DNA from 4 places in the Streptomyces sp. NPDC111802 genome. Region 2 is predicted to be linked to each of the others. Evidence: riboswitches for the same ligand, from Rfam matches in the RefSeq annotation. Region 2 holds a riboswitch; each other region holds the start of a gene.
The links. Region 2 has a riboswitch for cyclic di-AMP ahead of ACZ7NC_RS32160 (transglycosylase family protein). Riboswitches for the same ligand answer to the same signal wherever they lie in the genome.

Region 1 (4,131 bases), on a different contig from region 2:
ATGGGGTCTGCCACCGGATACGGAAGTGGCCGACACCATCCGCCTGATCGTCTCCGAACTCACCACCAACGCCGTACAGCACACCCTCGGACAGTCACCCACCTTCACGGTGGACCTCGTGCTCGACCGTGACGAACACCTGCGCATCGGCGTCACCGACAGCCATCCGCGCTTCCCCAAGCGGCTACCGGCCGCCGTGCAGCAGGACAACGGACGGGGCATGGTGATCATCCGCTGGCTGACCGCGGAGTGCGGCGGCAAGATGAGAGTGCGCCCGACCCGCGAGGGCGGCAAGACCGTCTCCATCGAACTTCCCTGGACGGTGCCCGCCGCACCGGTCGGCGCCGCGGGACCGCAGGAGCCGTAACCCCTCAGGCCTGCTGCGGCTGCCCGGAGGACCGGCCGAACGTGCCGCGCAGCAGGGCCCGGAAGGCGTCCACGGCGGGTGCCGCCTCCCCGCTACGGAAGGCGACCGAGACCGTACGGCGCAACCGCCCGCCTTCCAGCGCGCGCACCCCGACCGGAGTGACCGACGTGCGCGCCACCATCTCCGGCACCACCGCGACCCCGAGTCCCGCACTCGCCAGCGCGCAGACCAGCAGATACCCCGGCGTCGGGACCAGCACCGACGCGGTCGCCCCGGCACGGGTCAGCGCCGCCTCCACGCCCCGCCGGGCAGGAGCGTCCGGTGCCATGCTGATCAGGGGCTGCCCGGCGAGCTCGCCCAGCGGAAGCCGTGCGGCGCCACTGGTGAGGACATGACCCGGAGCGGACACCAGGACCAGTTCCTCGACCAGGATCGGCTCGATGCCGACGGACGCGGGCAGCGGCATCGGTTCCCCCGGCTCATAGGCGTGTGTCAGCGCCAGGTCGACCTCGCCCGCCGCCACCGCGGCGACACCGGCCGAGGGCTCGTAGTCGGCGACCGTCAGCTCCACGTCCGGATGGGCCCGGCGAAAGGCGCTGAGCGCCGGCGGCAGCAGATGGATGCCCGCGGTCTGGAAGGTGCCGAGCCGCAGCGTGCCGCCCGTCAGCCCGGTCAGCCGGGCCAGTTCGTGCCGGGCCCGGTCGAGCTCGTCCAGCACCCGCCGCGCCCGCGCCACCAGCAGTTCGCCCGCACCCGTCAGTCGCGCCCCGCGGTGGTGCCGTACCAGCAGGGCGGTGCCCGCCTCGCGCTCCAGCTTGGCCAGCTGCTGGGAGAGCGCCGGCGTGGTGTAGCCGATCCGCTCCGCCGCCCGGGTGATGGAACCCGCCTCCGCGACCGCCACCAGTGCGGCGAGCCGGGTCGGGTCGTACATGCGGTCCCCGATCTGCCTGAATCATCCGCCTGAAGCATCCGCCTGAACCATGTGCCTTAAGCGATGCTTTAGGGCTTCCCAGGATATTCGAAATACCTGCTGAAGGCATCCGCGCGGCAGTCTGGACCCCATGGACGCTCAGCTCATCGCCTTCACCGGGGTCTCCGCCGGCCTGGTCGCCATGCCCGGGGCCGATTTCACCGTCGTCGTACGCAACGCCCTGGTCTCCCGTCGGGCCGGCATCGCCTGCGCGCTCGGGATCGGGGCCGGGCTGCTGGTCCATGTGACGCTGGCCGTGGTGGGAGTGGCCGCGGTGCTGGCCGCCGTACCGGCGCTGTTCCGGGCCCTCCAAGTGGTCGGCGGCGGCTATGTGCTGTACCTGGGCGTCCAGACGCTGCGCCACCGTCACACCGAAGTGGCGGACGAGCGCGAGGACTTCACCGCGCGGCCCCTGCGGCAGGGCTTCGTCACCAACGCCCTCAACCCGAAGGCGTCCCTGACCTTCCTCAGCGTGCTGCCGCAGTTCGTGCCCGCGGGCTCTCCGGCACTGCCCAGGACGCTGCTGCTCGCCCTGATCGTGCTCGCCATCGCGCTGGTGTGGTTCCAGGTCGTCGCCCTGCTGGTGGACCGGCTCGGCAGATGGCTGCGCCGGCCGCGCGCCGCCCGGGCGGTCACGCTCGTCACCGGCGCCGCACTGACCGCCTTCGGCGTGGCGCTCCTCGCCACGCCGCTGTCGGCCCTCTGAGACCCCGGGGCCGGTGACGGCGCATCAGATCGCCGCCACCGCCCCCGGGAAGGTCACTTGACCCGGCCGTACCAGACGCTTCTGGTCCAGATCTTCTGCAGCTTCACGACGTCCCCGGTCTTCGGGGAGTGCCAGATCTTTCCCTTCCCGGCGTAGATGCCGACGTGGTAGACGTTCGACCCCGAGTGGAAGAACACCAGGTCCCCGGCCTTGCGGCTCCTGGCGGAGATGTGGCGCGTCTTGTTGTACTGCTGGGCTGCCGTACGGGGCAGCTTCTTGCCCGCCTTCTTGTACGAGAACAGCGTGAGCCCGGAGCAGTCGAACCGGTGCGGCCCGGTGGCGCCCCACCTGTACGGGGAGCCCTTCTTGGAGGCCGCGACCTGAAGTGCCTTCGACGCCGGCGTGGCAGCCTCCGCCTCCGAGGTGAAGCCGGGTGCCACTATCGAGCCGCCCACTGCGGCGATGGTGAGGGCCGAGGCCGTACCGGCGCGGACCATGAGCGACGGGACACGATTGAGCGCAGTCATGCGCAACCCTTCGTCAGCCGCCTGTGAAGGATGACCTGTCGGATTCGGGCTGGCGAAGTTGCCCGGCCGCGTTGCCGCGGCTTCACCCCAAGGGTTGCTCGGTTCGAACGAACGTCCGCTCCGGCGACCCGTCTTGCTCGGGTCCTCCACTCCTGCCGATCCACTCCTGTCGACCGGTCATCCGGGCGGCGGCAGGACTCGGCGTCCGCCCGGACCGCCCCGCCGCTGTGGCGGGGGCTTGTCGTCAGTCAGGGATCTTGACGCACGGATGAGCGAAATACCCAACGGAATCGGGGATTTGTGGGGTTACTCACCACTCACCCGTTCGGGTGGGTACTCCTGTGTTCGAGTGAGTGTCCAGGCGCCCGAGGAGTCCCGGACCAGGGATGGAACGCCTAATTCCGTCTTGGCGTCATGCCCGTTGCGCAACCCTGACGGCCGCGCAAAAGGAGAGCCCGCTACGCCGAAAGGGGGTACGCCATTTGGTCCGTTTCGGCTCGGCTCCGGACGCCTCGTCGGGGGGGCGGGGAGTCCGGAATCCGGCGGTACTCGTCGTCAACTGTCGGAGCACGGCGGAACCGTGACGCGAGCCGTGCGGCGCTCTCCGTCCAGCACGCGCAACGCACGCGCCAGCGTGGGCGCGTGCAGCTCCGTCTCACCGCGCTGATGCATCAGCGCCAGCGCGTCCCGCAGCTCGGCCGCCCTGCTCACGAGCGCCTGGGCGGCACGCAGTCCGCGGTAGGTGTCGCCGTGCTGCGCCGGGTTGATCCGGCCGAGCAGGTCCACCACATCGAGGTAACGGTCGATCAACTCACCCTCCGCGCGGGTCAGCGCGGGCAGCGGCGGCAGCTCAGGTGGCAGCACCGGCCGGTCACCGCCCCGTGGGCGGCGCGAGCGTGGCCCTGCGGCTGGGGATGATGCGGTCCACCAGCCCGTACCCCAGCGCCTCTTCGGCGGTCAGGACCTTGTCCCGCTCGATGTCCTCGGCCACCTGCGCGCGGCTGCGCCCGGTGTGCTCGGCGAGCGTCTCCTCCAGGCGGGCCCGAACGCGCGTCAGTTCCTCGGCCTGGATGGCCAGATCGCTCGCCTGACCCTCGATCGGCTCGGGCAGCGCCGGCTGATGGATCACCACTCGGGCCCCCGGCAGCGCGAACCGCTTGCCCGGCGTGCCCGCGGCCAGCAGCACGGCGGCGGCCGAGCCGGCCTGGCCCAGGCAGATCGTCTCCATGTCACAGGCGACGTACCGCATCGTGTCGTAGATCGCCGACATCGCGCTGAACGAGCCGCCCGGCGAATTGATGTACAGCGAGATGTCCTGGTCGGGGCCCTTGTGCTCCAGGTACATGAGCTGCGCCATCACATCGTTCGCCGAGGTGTCGTCGACCGGTGTGCCGAGAAAGACGATCCGCTCCTCCAGCAGCTTCGAGTACGGATCCTGCGTCCTGATGCCTGAACTCGTGCGCTCGGTGAACTCGGGCAGTACATAGCGGGCGGACGGTCGGGTCATGGCTCACGCTCCCTTGCCGGTGTGTACGTAAAAAATGTACAGGACGTACATGAC
Region 2 (4,131 bases):
ATCGCCGTTGACAATGTCGACCGATCCGAGCGACGCGGTCCCGGCGGGGTTCGCGGCGGAAGCGGGCGACACACTCAGTAATAGACAGGCGGCGGTCAGCAGTGCCGTGGGGCCCAGAGAGCGGGTGTGTGTGCCAGTACTTGTCATAAGGCGTCCTTGATCAGGGGCCGTCCCGCCCGGGACAGCGTTCGCGTGATCAACGACGTCCGCCTCTCGTGGTAACACCCTGTCTTGGTGGCCAGGCTGGAAAGACGGCATAAACCGGGCCCCGCGCGGGGAACGTCGCGGGGCCCGGCCGATCAATGGACAGACGTAAGGAGAGCGCAGTCAGCGAGACCAGATTTTGTCGGCCGTGGAAGCAACCGCTCGTGAGAATGCCTCGGGGGATGAGCGGGGAACGGCGATGGAGAGGGCTGATGGATCCGTCGCGGCACGTCGAATGGCGGCGGAAACCAAGACCAGGTTGTTCTGCACGGTGATCAGCCGTGCGCAGGCCTCTGGCTCAGTGGGGCGGTCCATGGGGGCTCCGTTTCTACCTCGGACGGAGAACTTCCGGGGATACCCTTAGGACCCGCGAACAGCCGAGTCCGCACGCACAAATGCGAAATTCTTCATGTGACACGGGTCACTCCCGTATCGCTTCGAACGATGCTTAAGCCGTCGACCGCTCATCCCAGTCACGGGCATAAATCGGTCGCAGCATCCTTCGAAGAGCCAGCGGACGACGTATCAAGCCGACACGTTTTGTTGAATGCGCCAATAACGCTCTGCGACGGCATTTTTCCGCCGTCCCGGACAAGACGTGAGAGATGACCAGTTTGAGGTCTGGGTCGGACCGAATCTCTCGTGCTGTGATGTGCCGCGCACGAGTCGAATACCTGTCCAACTGTCAAACAACGGAGGTCAGTTCATGCGACGCAGATCCACTGTCGTAGCGACAGTCGCGGCCGCGCTCATGGCAACAGGTATGGCGTCGGGAACCGCAATGGCGGATCAGAACAGCACGCCGGGTACCTGGTGCGGTTCAGGGTGGGCGTTCTCCATGCAATGGGGAGCCTCAGCCGGCCAGCCCTGCTGGACCCCCTCTCACGTCAAGGGTTGGGTTGAGGACCGTTGGAAGGATCACCATTGCGTGGTCATGCGCTTCGACTGGTACCGCAACGGATACTACGTCGACTCCAAGCTCACACCCCCCGTCTGTGACGGCGACTCCCGCAAGCAGTTCAACCTCAAATCGGCCGACCCGTACGCCAACTGGGTGAACTGGCAAATTCAGTACGTCTGATCACGGCCGGGATCTAGGGGCGAGGTCGTGAGTGAGTGGGTGACTGCGTGGACGCCACTCGCTCACGACCCTGACCCCTTGCAGCAGCCCGTTCAGCCCATTCAGCAGCTGAAAAGCAGCGCCGACACGAAACGTTTCGCGTCTCCCCTGGTCAGGCCACCGCTCTGAACGTCGGAATGTCGAGAATCAGCGCGAGTTCACGCACCACTTCGCGTCGAATGTCCATATGTTCAGCTGTGAGAGATAGCTCTCAGAGGCCTTGATCGTTTTTGGAATTCCCCGGATCACATGTCTACGGTCAGGACCGCTCGCCACCGCGGGCCCCGCCTGCCGCAACGCCGAATCCTGTCGGCGGTGGTGCGGGAACAGTCGACGCGTCAAGCGCCGTAGGCAGGAGCGGGGGACCCAAGGTAAGTGCCGCACCGGGCAGTTGACCGACGCGGCTTGGGGTGAATCCGTGCCTCGCTCGAAGCGAGTCATGGCAGGGCACTCAACCGGTCCGAACCCGACAGCTCACCTCGTAGGCGTCGGTGAGGAATTCATCCATGCAGTTATCTGGTACGCGCAAGCGCATTCGTCCATCCATGACCGCTCGCATCGTCGCCGTCGTCGGCGTCACCGGTGCCGCCGCCGTCGCCGCCCCGCTGATGGCGGCCGGCAGCGCCTCGGCCGCCACCGCCTCCGAGTGGGACACCGTGGCCCAGTGCGAGTCCGGCGGCAACTGGTCGATCAACACCGGCAACGGCTACTACGGCGGTCTGCAGTTCTCCGCCTCCACCTGGGCCGCGTACGGCGGCACGGCGTACGCCTCCACCGCCGACCAGGCCAGCAAGGCCCAGCAGATCGAGACAGCCGAGAAGGTCCTCGCAAGCCAGGGAAAGGGCGCCTGGCCGAACTGCGGCAAGGGCCTGTCGAAGGCCGCATACAGCGGCTCCTCGGACAGCGCTTCCCCTCAGCGCGATCAGAGCGCCACTACTCGCTCCACCGAGCAGCAGCACACGTCCCGCTCCGCCGAGCGCCAGGCCATCGACAAGAACAAGAGCGTCGCCGCCCCGACGGGTAAGGTCAACAAGGGTGACGGCGAGTACAAGGTCGTCAAGGGCGACACCCTCAGCAAGATCGCGGGGAAGCACGAGGTCAACGGTGGCTGGCAGAAGCTGTTCCAGCTGAACGGGGACATCGTCGAGGACGCCGACTTCATCTATCCGGGCCAGCAACTGCGCCTGAAATGACCGCAGGACCGAGCGGGACGTCCGAGCAGCGAGTCGTGCGCCGCTGAACTCAGCGACTCCCGCTACGAGCCCGAGTGCTGCACGGGCGCTATTGGATCACGATCAATAGACCAGGGCGAGAGCAGGGCCGTCCATACCGAGTGGGCGCTGCAAGGTCGTGTGCCGTTGAGGGCACCTCGCGTTGAGTGGAGGCAGCGGCCCGCTGCGTGGGGCGAGCGCTGCTGTGGGCGCGACCCACAGCACGCGTGGAACTCGGCCGCCGTTGCCAGCTGTTGCACAGTCAAGCGGACCGGGCGCCTGGTCGGCACGGCCCAGGCGGATGGCATCGCGGTCGCGTCGCCATCACCACCTGCGAGCCGCCATTCACGGTGGAGACGACCCACAGGGATGCTGTGCGAGAAGGTCGCGTCCCGAAGACCGAGAGCTGGAACTGGAGGTTTCCGCTCGGGTTGAACCGCCGTGGAGTGCCCAGGTGCAGACGACCGAGGCATTGCCCGTGGTGGATGCAGTGGCAGTGGCATCACCGCGCAGGTAGGGGAGAAGTCGGCCATGACTCCCCCCATGCCGTACAGCCCCACGGAGGCTTCGGCGCCAAACCGCCCCCGCCATCAGCTCTCACCGCATCACACACCAACCCACCAGATCGCGGCACCGACGGCCCTGAGACGCCTCGGGATGCGAAGGGATTCGCGATCCGCGCCTTTCAACGTACTTGTAAGCGCCGCAGTGCCTGCAAGTCTGAGAGGTCCACGAGACCGCTACCCCGTTCAATTCGCCGCAGCCGCTGCCGGGTGCCGACCAACGTTGATCGGCGCCAGAACTGCCCGCATTGCGACCCGGCCGCCCGTCGCAGCTACTGGTGTCATGCCTGCAGGGCGACAGTTGTGCCTTCGGGCTGGTTGTAGCGGGCCCAGATCTGGTTGAGCTCGTGTTGGTAGTAGAGCGCATGCAGGCCGGCGACGAAAAACAGGATGACTCCGACCCAGGGGTTGCAAGAGCCGGGCATACCTGCGGCGCGCTGCATCTGGGCGATTCGCTTGCCGCAGCGGTAGACGGAGATGAACGGCGGCACGATCAGGATCCAGCCGAGAAGCTGGGACAGCATGGCCCAGGCTGGACTTACCTCGATGCGTTCGTCGAAGTCGCGCGCCTCACGATTGATCTTATAATACCAGACGAAGTAATAGATGGTCAGGGTGAGCAGTGGCCAGATGAGCCACACGAGGAAGATGTTCCTGGGCTTTCCGGTACGACCATGCATCGGGCCTCCTGAGGCCAAGGCGATGAATGAGCAGCACGTGGCTGCCCCGGGCCCGAGTTGCTGCGCAGGGCCAGGCGTTCGGTGATGCCGGGGCCTTTGGCCGTATGTGGTCTGCGCCCACCAACCCGGCGATTTCTTTGAATCGCGTCAGGCAGATGGTCGGCCGGTCTCTGTGCAGCTCACGTACCCCGATTTTGGGCCCTCGGGTGATGGTCTGCACTTCGGAGACCCAGGCGCTGCGCCTTGTGCAGCCCCAACATGCGGGGCTGCCTTCGCGTGAGGCTGAATGGCAAATCGATCTTCGGGAGGGCAGGCGGCAGCGTCCGGGTCCTCACGGAACGGATACCGGAGGT
Region 3 (4,131 bases), on a different contig from region 2:
TACGGAAGGTTGTGCGTGCCGAAGGGGTCGCCCTCGGGGAGATCGAAGGGGGGCATGGGGTGCTGCCTCACTCTCATACGCTCCGTATGCCATGTGGTCGGGCCACACGTTACGGGTGAGCCGCCGGTCTTGGGCAGTGCGAAAGTCGCGTCGTCGGCGCCGGCGAAACAGCTGGTCGCCCCGCCGGGCTGACGCTCCGGCGCACTCCGGCACCACGTGGGAGTGAAATCACCAGGGGTGGAGGGCAGTTGTGGGCGAGGAGGCAGAAGCGGAACCGGAACAGGTGTCAACACATGTGAACGCGGCAGCCGTCCGGTTCAGGTCGAGTCGATGGGGCTTCCTGTCCGTATTCTCTGATCATGGCCGCACCCATCGCATATTCACTCATCGCCACTGACCTGGACGGGACGCTGCTCCGAGGTGACGACACGCTCTCCGATCGGACCCTCGCAGCGCTCGCGCGGGTGGCGGCGGCCGGTGCCCAGCACCTCGTCGTGACGGGACGGCCGGCGCCCAGAGTGCGGCCGCTGCTCGACGACCTGGGCAGCAGGGGGCTCGCGGTGTGCGGACAGGGCGCGCAGTTGTACGACGCCGGCGCGGATCGTCTGCTGTGGTCCGTCACGTTGGACCGGGAGCTGGCGGAGACCGCGCTCGGCAAGATCGAGGCCGAGGCGGGGCAGGTGTACGCGGCCGTCGACCAGGACGGCGTGGACGGGCTCACGCTCATCGAGCCCGGGTATCTGATGCCGCACCCCACCCTGCCCGCCGTACGCGTCCGCCGCCGTGACGACCTGTGGTGCGAGCCGATCAGCAAGGTGCTGTTGCGCCATCCCAGCCTGTCGGACGACGAGTTGGCGACGACGGCGCGTTCGGTGGTCGGCTCCCTCGCGACGGTCACCATGTCGGGGCCCGGCACCGTCGAACTCCAGCCATGCGGCATCACCAAGGCGACGGGTCTCGCGCTGGCCGCCGAGCATCTCGGGCTCGGTCCGCGCGAGACCATCGCCTTCGGGGACATGCCCAACGACATCCCCATGTTCGACTGGGCCGCCCGGGGCGTCGCGATGGCCAACGCGCATCCCGAACTCAAGGCCGTCGCCGACGAGATCACCCTCTCGAACGAGGACGACGGCATCGCCGTCGTCCTTGAGAGGCTGTTCGCGGGGAGTCTGGCGCATATCGCTCAATAAGGGAGGATATGCGCCAGCGGCCTGGCCCGGTTACTTCTCCTAGTAGGGCCCGTTCACGTTGTCGATCGAGCCGTAGCGCGCGGCCGCGTAGTTGCACGCGGCCACGATGTTCGCGACCGGGTCGAAGGGGTCGTACACCGTCCCCGGGACGTGGTAGCTCGCGAAGGTGGGGTCGATGACTTGGAGAAGGCCCTTGGACGGGGTGCCGGCGGCGGCGTTGGAGTCCCAGTTGTTCATGGCCAGCGGGTTGCCGGACGACTCGCGCAGGATGTTGCGGTGAATGCCCTCGTAAGAACCCGGAATTCCGTTTTGGGACATGATGTCCAGCGCGTTGCGGATCCAGCCGTCGAGGTTGTTCGGGTACGTCTTCACCGAGGACTGCGTGGCCTGGGCGACGGAGGACTTCTTGGCGGGCGCGGACGCCTTGTCGGCCGTCGTGCTCGGCGCGGCAGCCTTCTTCGTCGCCCGGACCTTCAGGTCGAGGCCCGGGTGGATCAGGCGGGGGTTGTCGCCGATGGCCTCGCGGTTGTCCTTGTAGAGCTGCTTCCAGCCGCCCTGGGCGTCGTAGCGGTCCGCGATGCCGTAGAGCGAGTCGCCCTTCTTCGTGGTGTAGGTGAGGGACCCGACCTTCGCCGCTGCGGGCTCCGCGGCGCTCGCGGTGGTCGCGCTCAGGAGGGGAAGGGCGAGGGCCGCGGTGCCGGTTCCGGCGACGACGACACGGCGGGTGAGCGGGTTGGTGCGGGGGCGGCGGTGCTTGCCTCGGGGCATGGCGCTGTTCCTCTCCGGCGCCTGCGAGGTGAGCTGTCGGGTTCGGGCGGGAGATGCCCGGCCGCGCCGCCGGGTGGCGGTGCGACTTCACCCCTAGCCGTTCCGACGCGCCATCGAGGCGTCCGGTCCGGCGACTTACCTGGGTCCCCCGCTCCTGCCGCGCGTGTGTGTGAGTTACGTCGGGGATGACTCGGGCGGCGGCAGGATTCGGCGTCCGCCCGACGAGCGGGAACGTATGCGAGAGCACATGCCCGGAACAAGTGCCGTGGTCACCTGACGTGCCGGTTGACCATGGTCTGGGGTGAATGGGGCGCTTGATCCTTTGCGGTTGCCAAGCCTCAACTTACCTTCGGTGCAAGGAGGGAAGGGGGTGGGTGCGCTCGGGTCTCCGGGTGGGTCCGCGTGACCCAATTCACTGGCAGCGCAAGAGCGGCAAATCGGGCAATGGCTCCAACTCGCCTTTAATCGGCTGTTCGTGGAGTCCGTTTTTCCCGTGTCTGATGGAAAAGCACCTCTTCGCCCTTCGTGCAGATGATCTCGTTGGGGGGCACGAAGTACGGGGAGGAGACCGTGAGGCGGATGCGGTGGCCGGGTGGGAAGGCGTATCCGATGCCGTTCAGCTCGAAGGTCACGTCACCTCCGACGTCAGCCGCAGCCGCACCTTCGGCTGCCCCAACGCCCAGGACTCGTCGCCCACTTCGAGCTCGGGGTACGCCGACCGCGCGTGCATGTCGACCGCCAGGAATGGAACCCCCCATGTAGTGCACGTCGTTGTCATAGCGGTCGTCCGTGGAGCAGACCGTGACGATCGCCTTGAGCGGTTCGGGCGCGAGGGCCGCGATCTGGAGGGAGTTGAAGCCCCGGGAGATGCCGAACATCCCGGCCTTGCCGTCGCATCAGGGTTGGGTCACCGGCCAGTTGACGACCTCGGCCCCGTTGGCCAGTTCCGTCGCCGGGTACTCGTCCGTGCGAGGAGTGCCGGTACGGGCTCGTCCGTCACCGGGCGCCACGCGCGCGTAGGGCTGTGTTCCGTCCGGGAGCGGGATGCGCAGGTCGTGATGAGTCGTCTGGTAGGGGAAGGACGTACGGATGTGCATGAGCGGGATCCCCGTCTGGTCGGTGGACCGGGTGCATCGTGCGGCGCAGCCGGCGCGCGGCGAGCGGGGCGAAGCTTGGTCGTGGCCGGCATGCCGGGGGTCTCCACGGACATGGGGTGGTCGTCGGAGGAGTAGGCGACCGGCGCGAAATCGGCGGCGTGCTTCCGTCCGGCCAGGTGACGGTGGCCGGCCATGGTGGCGACGCTGGGCTTCAGCAGCCCCGTGCGCGTGCTGATCAGGCCGAGGCCCACCCAGGTCGGTACCGCCATGGCGTAGTGGCCGTAGATGATCATGATGCCGCCCCATCGGTCTCCCTCGCCGACGGCCGGCTCGCCGACCGCGTCCTCGGTTCGGGCCGCGTGGTGCAGATGGGCGACGGTGCCGTAGGCGGCGGAGACGGAGGCGGTGGTTCCGGCCGACATGCCCATATCGCCGGGGGCGACCGTGTCGGCGAACTACAGGACGAGGATGGCCTGTATGCCGAGGAACAAGACGCGTTCCCAGGCCTTGAGCACGGAGGCGTTCCAGGGGTCGATGCAGGCTTCGGTTCGGGATACGAGCCGGTACTTCCCTATAAGTCGATCGATATCCGGCCTTATCACGTGATCAAAAACATACCGCTCGTGATCCGATACCGCCCGTGGTGGACGGGTGGGCGGCATCGGTGATCGAAACGTGACCGGATACGCTGACTTGAGTGATGGCAGCGACCTATCGACAAACCGTGTAACCGCCAGTAGACACCAGCAGACAGGAGACCCCTCGTGACCGTCGTCGGGCCGTTCGGGCTGAGCGTGCGGGACCAGGCTCTGGAAGCCGATGTCCAGGCCGGAATGGCGGCTGTCGAGGAGGGATTGCTCGAAGCCACCAAGAGTGAGGTCCCCTTCATCACCGAGGCCGCCCAGCATCTGGTGCGGGCCGGTGGAAAGCGGTTCCGGCCGCTGCTCGTGATGCTCACTGCCCAGTTCGGGGATCCGTACGCGCCGGGGATTGTCCCGTCGGCCGTCGTGGTCGAGCTCACCCATCTGGCGACGCTGTACCACGACGACGTGATGGACGAGGCGGCGGTACGGCGC
Region 4 (4,131 bases), on a different contig from region 2:
CCGTCCTCGTCGTCCTGGCCGCCGCCGACCGCGACCCGGAGCGGTTCGGCGACCCGGACGTCCTGGACCTCGGCCGCCGTGACAACCAGCACCTCGGTTACGGCCACGGCATCCACTACTGCCTCGGCGCCCCGCTCGCCCGCCTGGAGGGCCAGACCGCCCTGGCCACGCTCCTCACCCGACTCCCGGACCTCCGACTCGCGGTGGATCCGGGGGAGTTGAGATGGCGCGGTGGACTGATCATGCGCGGACTGCGCACCCTTCCGGTGGAGTTCAGCCCAGTTGGGTGATTCTGTCCGCCCCGGCAAACGTGATACGCGCTCAAGTCTGTGATCTTCACGTGATCTACGCGGCATTAACTTGTGACAAGTGATCGTCTGCCTATACGTTCACGGATCAACGAGGCGCCCAGGTTTCACGCGCCACAGTCACTGCTGTCTCGTGAAAGGCACCCGCATGCTCTCCGGGAACGGTCGTCACCGTCGCCCCCGTCAGGCTCCGGCTCTCCTTGTCGCGGCCGGGGTGACCGGCTCCGCCATCGCCATCCCGCTCCTCGGCGCCACCGGCGCGAGCGCGGCCGACGGCAATGTGTGGGACAAGGTGGCCGACTGTGAGAGTGGCGGCTCCTGGAGCGCCGACACCGGCAACGGGCGTTATGGCGGACTCCAGTTGACCCAGGCCGACTGGGAGAAGTACGGCGGTCTCGACTACGCCTCCACTCCCGATCTGGCCAGCCGCTCCCAGCAGATCGCCGTGGCGCAGGACGTCCTGGCGGCCCGGGGAACCAGTCCCTGGGGCACCTGCGCGGTGCTCAACGGACTCACCAAGGCGTCCGGCTCGGTCGACCTCGACACCGGGGTGGAGGAGGACTCACCCTCCGAGGTGTCCGGATCCTCCGGTTTGCTCGATTCACCCAAGTCGTCCGGCTCGTCCGGCTCATCGAGTTCGTCTGACTCATCGAGCGAATCCGACTCCTCCGGTGCGTCGACCCCGTCCGACGATGCCTCGAACCTGCTGAGCGGCTCCTCCGGCGCTTCGTCCGAATCACCCGATAATTCATCATCCTCGCCCTCGTCGTCCTCTTCAGTCGACAAGTCCGCGAAGTCCGATACGTCACCCGACTCAAGGACTCCACAGTCGCCGGACAGCTCTCCCATAGAGACCCCCAAGGGTGACAATCAGGACAACTCGGAGCAGGATGCGGGCTCCTGGAGTCTCGTCGACACCGGGTCGATCGACGACGCGACGGCCGGCTCCGGGCGTCATCGCGGTCCCAGTGCCGACGAGGACGATGCCGTCGACAGTGCCGTCAAGTCCTCCGGTCGCCACGCCTCGTACAGCGTCCGCCCCGGCGACACTCTCGCCTCCATCGCCGACTCCCTTGAGCTTCAGGGCGGGTGGCGCGCGCTGTACAACGCGAACAAGAAGGCCATCGGCGCCGACGCGAACCACATCTTCGCCGGTCAGACCCTGGACGTCCCTGTCGAATAACGGTCGAACAGGGCGAAAAACAGCGGGAGTTCGCGTCATGTTTCGCCCTGGAATGTCCGCTTTAAAGGTAGTGAGAGATAGATCTCAGATGCCCTGATCGTCTTTGTAATTCCGCGAATCGCGTGTCTACGGTCATGACCGCTCGCCACCAGAGCGAGCCCCGACAGCCGTCACGCCGAATCCTGCCGGCGGCCGTACGGGAACAGTCGTCGCGTCAAGCGCCGTAGGCAGGAGCGGGGGACCCAAGGTAAGCGCCGGGTCCGGCAGTTGAGGCCCTTCGGGGCCGCACGGCCGGAGTTCGGCTTGGGGTTAAGTCGCGCACCAGCGTCAGCGGTGCGCGGCCGGGCAACTCAACCGGCCCGAACCCGACAGCTCACCTCGTAGGCGTCGGTGAGGGGATCCTTCCATGCTGTTTTCCAGCAAGGGCAAGCACCGCCGTCCGTCCAAGGCCGCTCGCGCCATCGCCGTCGTCGGCGTCACCGGCGCCGCCGCCGTCGCCGCCCCGCTGATGGCGGCCGGCAGTGCCTCGGCCGCCACCGCCTCCGAGTGGGACACCGTCGCCCAGTGCGAGTCCGGCGGCAACTGGTCGATCAACACCGGCAACGGCTACTACGGCGGTCTGCAGTTCTCCGCCTCCACCTGGGCCGCGTACGGCGGCACGGCGTACGCCTCCACCGCCGACCAGGCCAGCAAGGCCCAGCAGATCGAGATAGCCGAGAAGGTCCTCGCGGCCCAGGGCAAGGGCGCCTGGCCGAACTGCGGCACCGGCCTGTCGAGCGCCGCCTACAACGGCTCCTCCGCCGGCTCCTCGCAGAGCGGCGAGACCACCACTCGCTCCAGCGAGCAGCAGTCGGCCTCCCGCTCCACCGACCGCCCGGCCGCCAAGAAGAGCACCAAGACCGTCACCACCCCGACCGGCAAGAAGGTCAAGAAGGGCGACGGCGAGTACAAGGTCGTCAAGGGTGACACCCTCAGCTCGATCGCCGCGGACCACGACGTCAAGGGCGGCTGGGAGAAGCTCTTCCAGCTGAACAAGGGCATCGTCGAGGACGCGAACCTGATCTACCCGGGTCAGCAGCTGCACCTGAAGTAAGCCGGCGCGGCGGGCCGCGAACCGGCGGCCCGCGGCATCACGCGGCCGACAGTTGAACCACAGCGCCTTCACATCCGTGGACCTCATAGTGAAGGCGTCGTGAGGGCCACCCCCGTCCCCACGAACTCCCCGCCTCGGTGCGTTTTCCCCCGTACGCACCGGGGCGGGGCTCTTTCTTGTGCGGGCTTGCACGCGGGTTCTTCTGCGGGCCCGCACGCGGACCATTTTTGTTCCGTTCGGAAACAATTTACTCTCGGTTCTGTCCACGGGGCGGTCGACCGCTGGCCGAACGCCCGGAGCCGGTTAGGCTCGTCTCGCAGTACCCACCGCGGTCTGCGTACCCGCGTCACATCCGAAGAAGGAGATGCTCGTGCCGTCCATCGACGTCGTCGTAGCCCGGGAAATCCTGGACTCCCGAGGCAACCCCACGGTCGAGGTCGAGGTCGGCCTCGACGACGGCAGCACGGGTCGTGCCGCCGTCCCGTCCGGCGCCTCGACCGGTGCCTTCGAGGCCATCGAGCTCCGTGACGGTGACCCCAACCGCTACCAGGGCAAGGGTGTCGAGAAGGCCGTCCTCGCCGTCATCGAGCAGATCGGCCCGGAGCTCGTCGGCTACGACGCCACCGAGCAGCGCCTGATCGACCAGGCGATGTTCGACCTGGACGCCACCGACAACAAGGGCTCGCTCGGCGCCAACGCCATCCTCGGCGTCTCGCTCGCCGTCGCGCACGCCGCCTCCGAGGCGTCCGACCTCCCGCTCTTCCGCTACCTGGGCGGCCCGAACGCGCACCTGCTGCCGGTGCCGATGATGAACATCCTGAACGGCGGCTCGCACGCCGACTCCAACGTGGACATCCAGGAGTTCATGATCGCCCCGATCGGCGCGGAGTCCTTCTCCGAGGCCCTGCGCTGGGGCACCGAGGTCTACCACACCCTCAAGAAGGTCCTGAAGGGCCGCGGCCTGTCCACCGGCCTCGGCGACGAGGGCGGCTTCGCCCCGAACCTCGGCTCCAACCGCGAGGCCCTCGACCTCATCCTCGAGGCCATCAAGGAAGCCGGCTACGCCCCCGGCGAGCAGATCGCCCTCGCGCTCGACGTCGCCGCCTCCGAGTTCTACAAGGACGGCAAGTACCTCTTCGAGGGCAAGGAGCGCTCCGCCGCCGAGATGACGGAGTACTACGAGGAGCTCGTGGCGGCCTACCCGCTCGTCTCCATCGAGGACCCGCTGTTCGAGGACGACTGGGCCGGCTGGAAGGTCCTCACCGACAAGCTCGGCGACAAGGTCCAGATCGTCGGCGACGACCTGTTCGTCACCAACCCGGAGCGCCTGGCCCGCGGCATCGACGACGGCGCCGCCAACGCCCTGCTGGTCAAGGTCAACCAGATCGGCTCGCTGACCGAGACCCTGGACGCCGTCGAGCTGGCCCAGCGCAGCGGCTTCAAGTGCATGATGTCCCACCGCTCCGGCGAGACCGAGGACGTCACCATCGCCGACCTGGCCGTCGCCACCAACTGCGGCCAGATCAAGACCGGCGCCCCGGCCCGCT

Region 1: another riboswitch for cyclic di-AMP. It lies ahead of ACZ7NC_RS02640 (C40 family peptidase); the one in region 2 lies ahead of ACZ7NC_RS32160 (transglycosylase family protein).
Region 3: another riboswitch for cyclic di-AMP. It lies ahead of ACZ7NC_RS24790 (transglycosylase SLT domain-containing protein); the one in region 2 lies ahead of ACZ7NC_RS32160 (transglycosylase family protein).
Region 4: another riboswitch for cyclic di-AMP. It lies ahead of ACZ7NC_RS05320 (transglycosylase family protein); the one in region 2 lies ahead of ACZ7NC_RS32160 (transglycosylase family protein).

Annotation. Positions count from the first base shown of each region.
Region 1 is NZ_JBVKCZ010000002.1:214,223-218,353, reverse strand. It holds gene ACZ7NC_RS02655 (ATP-binding protein) at 1-367, shown strand, start outside; gene ACZ7NC_RS02650 (LysR family transcriptional regulator) at 372-1,298, opposite strand; gene ACZ7NC_RS02645 (LysE family translocator) at 1,429-2,043, shown strand; gene ACZ7NC_RS02640 (C40 family peptidase) at 2,097-2,570, opposite strand; cyclic di-AMP (ydaO/yuaA leader) riboswitch at 2,574-2,706, opposite strand; gene ACZ7NC_RS02635 (hypothetical protein) at 3,126-3,434, opposite strand; gene ACZ7NC_RS02630 (ATP-dependent Clp protease proteolytic subunit) at 3,442-4,077, opposite strand.
Region 2 is NZ_JBVKCZ010000035.1:68,203-72,333, reverse strand. It holds gene ACZ7NC_RS32170 (hypothetical protein) at 1-72, opposite strand, end outside; gene ACZ7NC_RS32165 (hypothetical protein) at 1,133-1,285, shown strand; cyclic di-AMP (ydaO/yuaA leader) riboswitch at 1,658-1,827, shown strand; gene ACZ7NC_RS32160 (transglycosylase family protein) at 1,831-2,517, shown strand; gene ACZ7NC_RS32155 (DUF4234 domain-containing protein) at 3,380-3,778, opposite strand.
Region 3 is NZ_JBVKCZ010000023.1:38,015-42,145, reverse strand. It holds gene fahA (fumarylacetoacetase) at 1-56, opposite strand, end outside; gene ACZ7NC_RS24795 (HAD family hydrolase) at 360-1,190, shown strand; gene ACZ7NC_RS24790 (transglycosylase SLT domain-containing protein) at 1,230-1,958, opposite strand; cyclic di-AMP (ydaO/yuaA leader) riboswitch at 1,964-2,138, opposite strand; partial or broken gene ACZ7NC_RS24785 (hypothetical protein) at 2,420-2,581, opposite strand; partial or broken gene ACZ7NC_RS24780 (CocE/NonD family hydrolase) at 2,671-3,055, opposite strand; partial or broken gene ACZ7NC_RS24775 (peptide MFS transporter) at 3,241-3,573, opposite strand; gene ACZ7NC_RS24770 (polyprenyl synthetase family protein) at 3,820-4,131, shown strand, end outside.
Region 4 is NZ_JBVKCZ010000004.1:103,738-107,868, reverse strand. It holds gene ACZ7NC_RS05330 (cytochrome P450 family protein) at 1-290, shown strand, start outside; gene ACZ7NC_RS05325 (transglycosylase family protein) at 457-1,491, shown strand; cyclic di-AMP (ydaO/yuaA leader) riboswitch at 1,701-1,893, shown strand; gene ACZ7NC_RS05320 (transglycosylase family protein) at 1,898-2,584, shown strand; gene eno (phosphopyruvate hydratase) at 2,949-4,131, shown strand, end outside.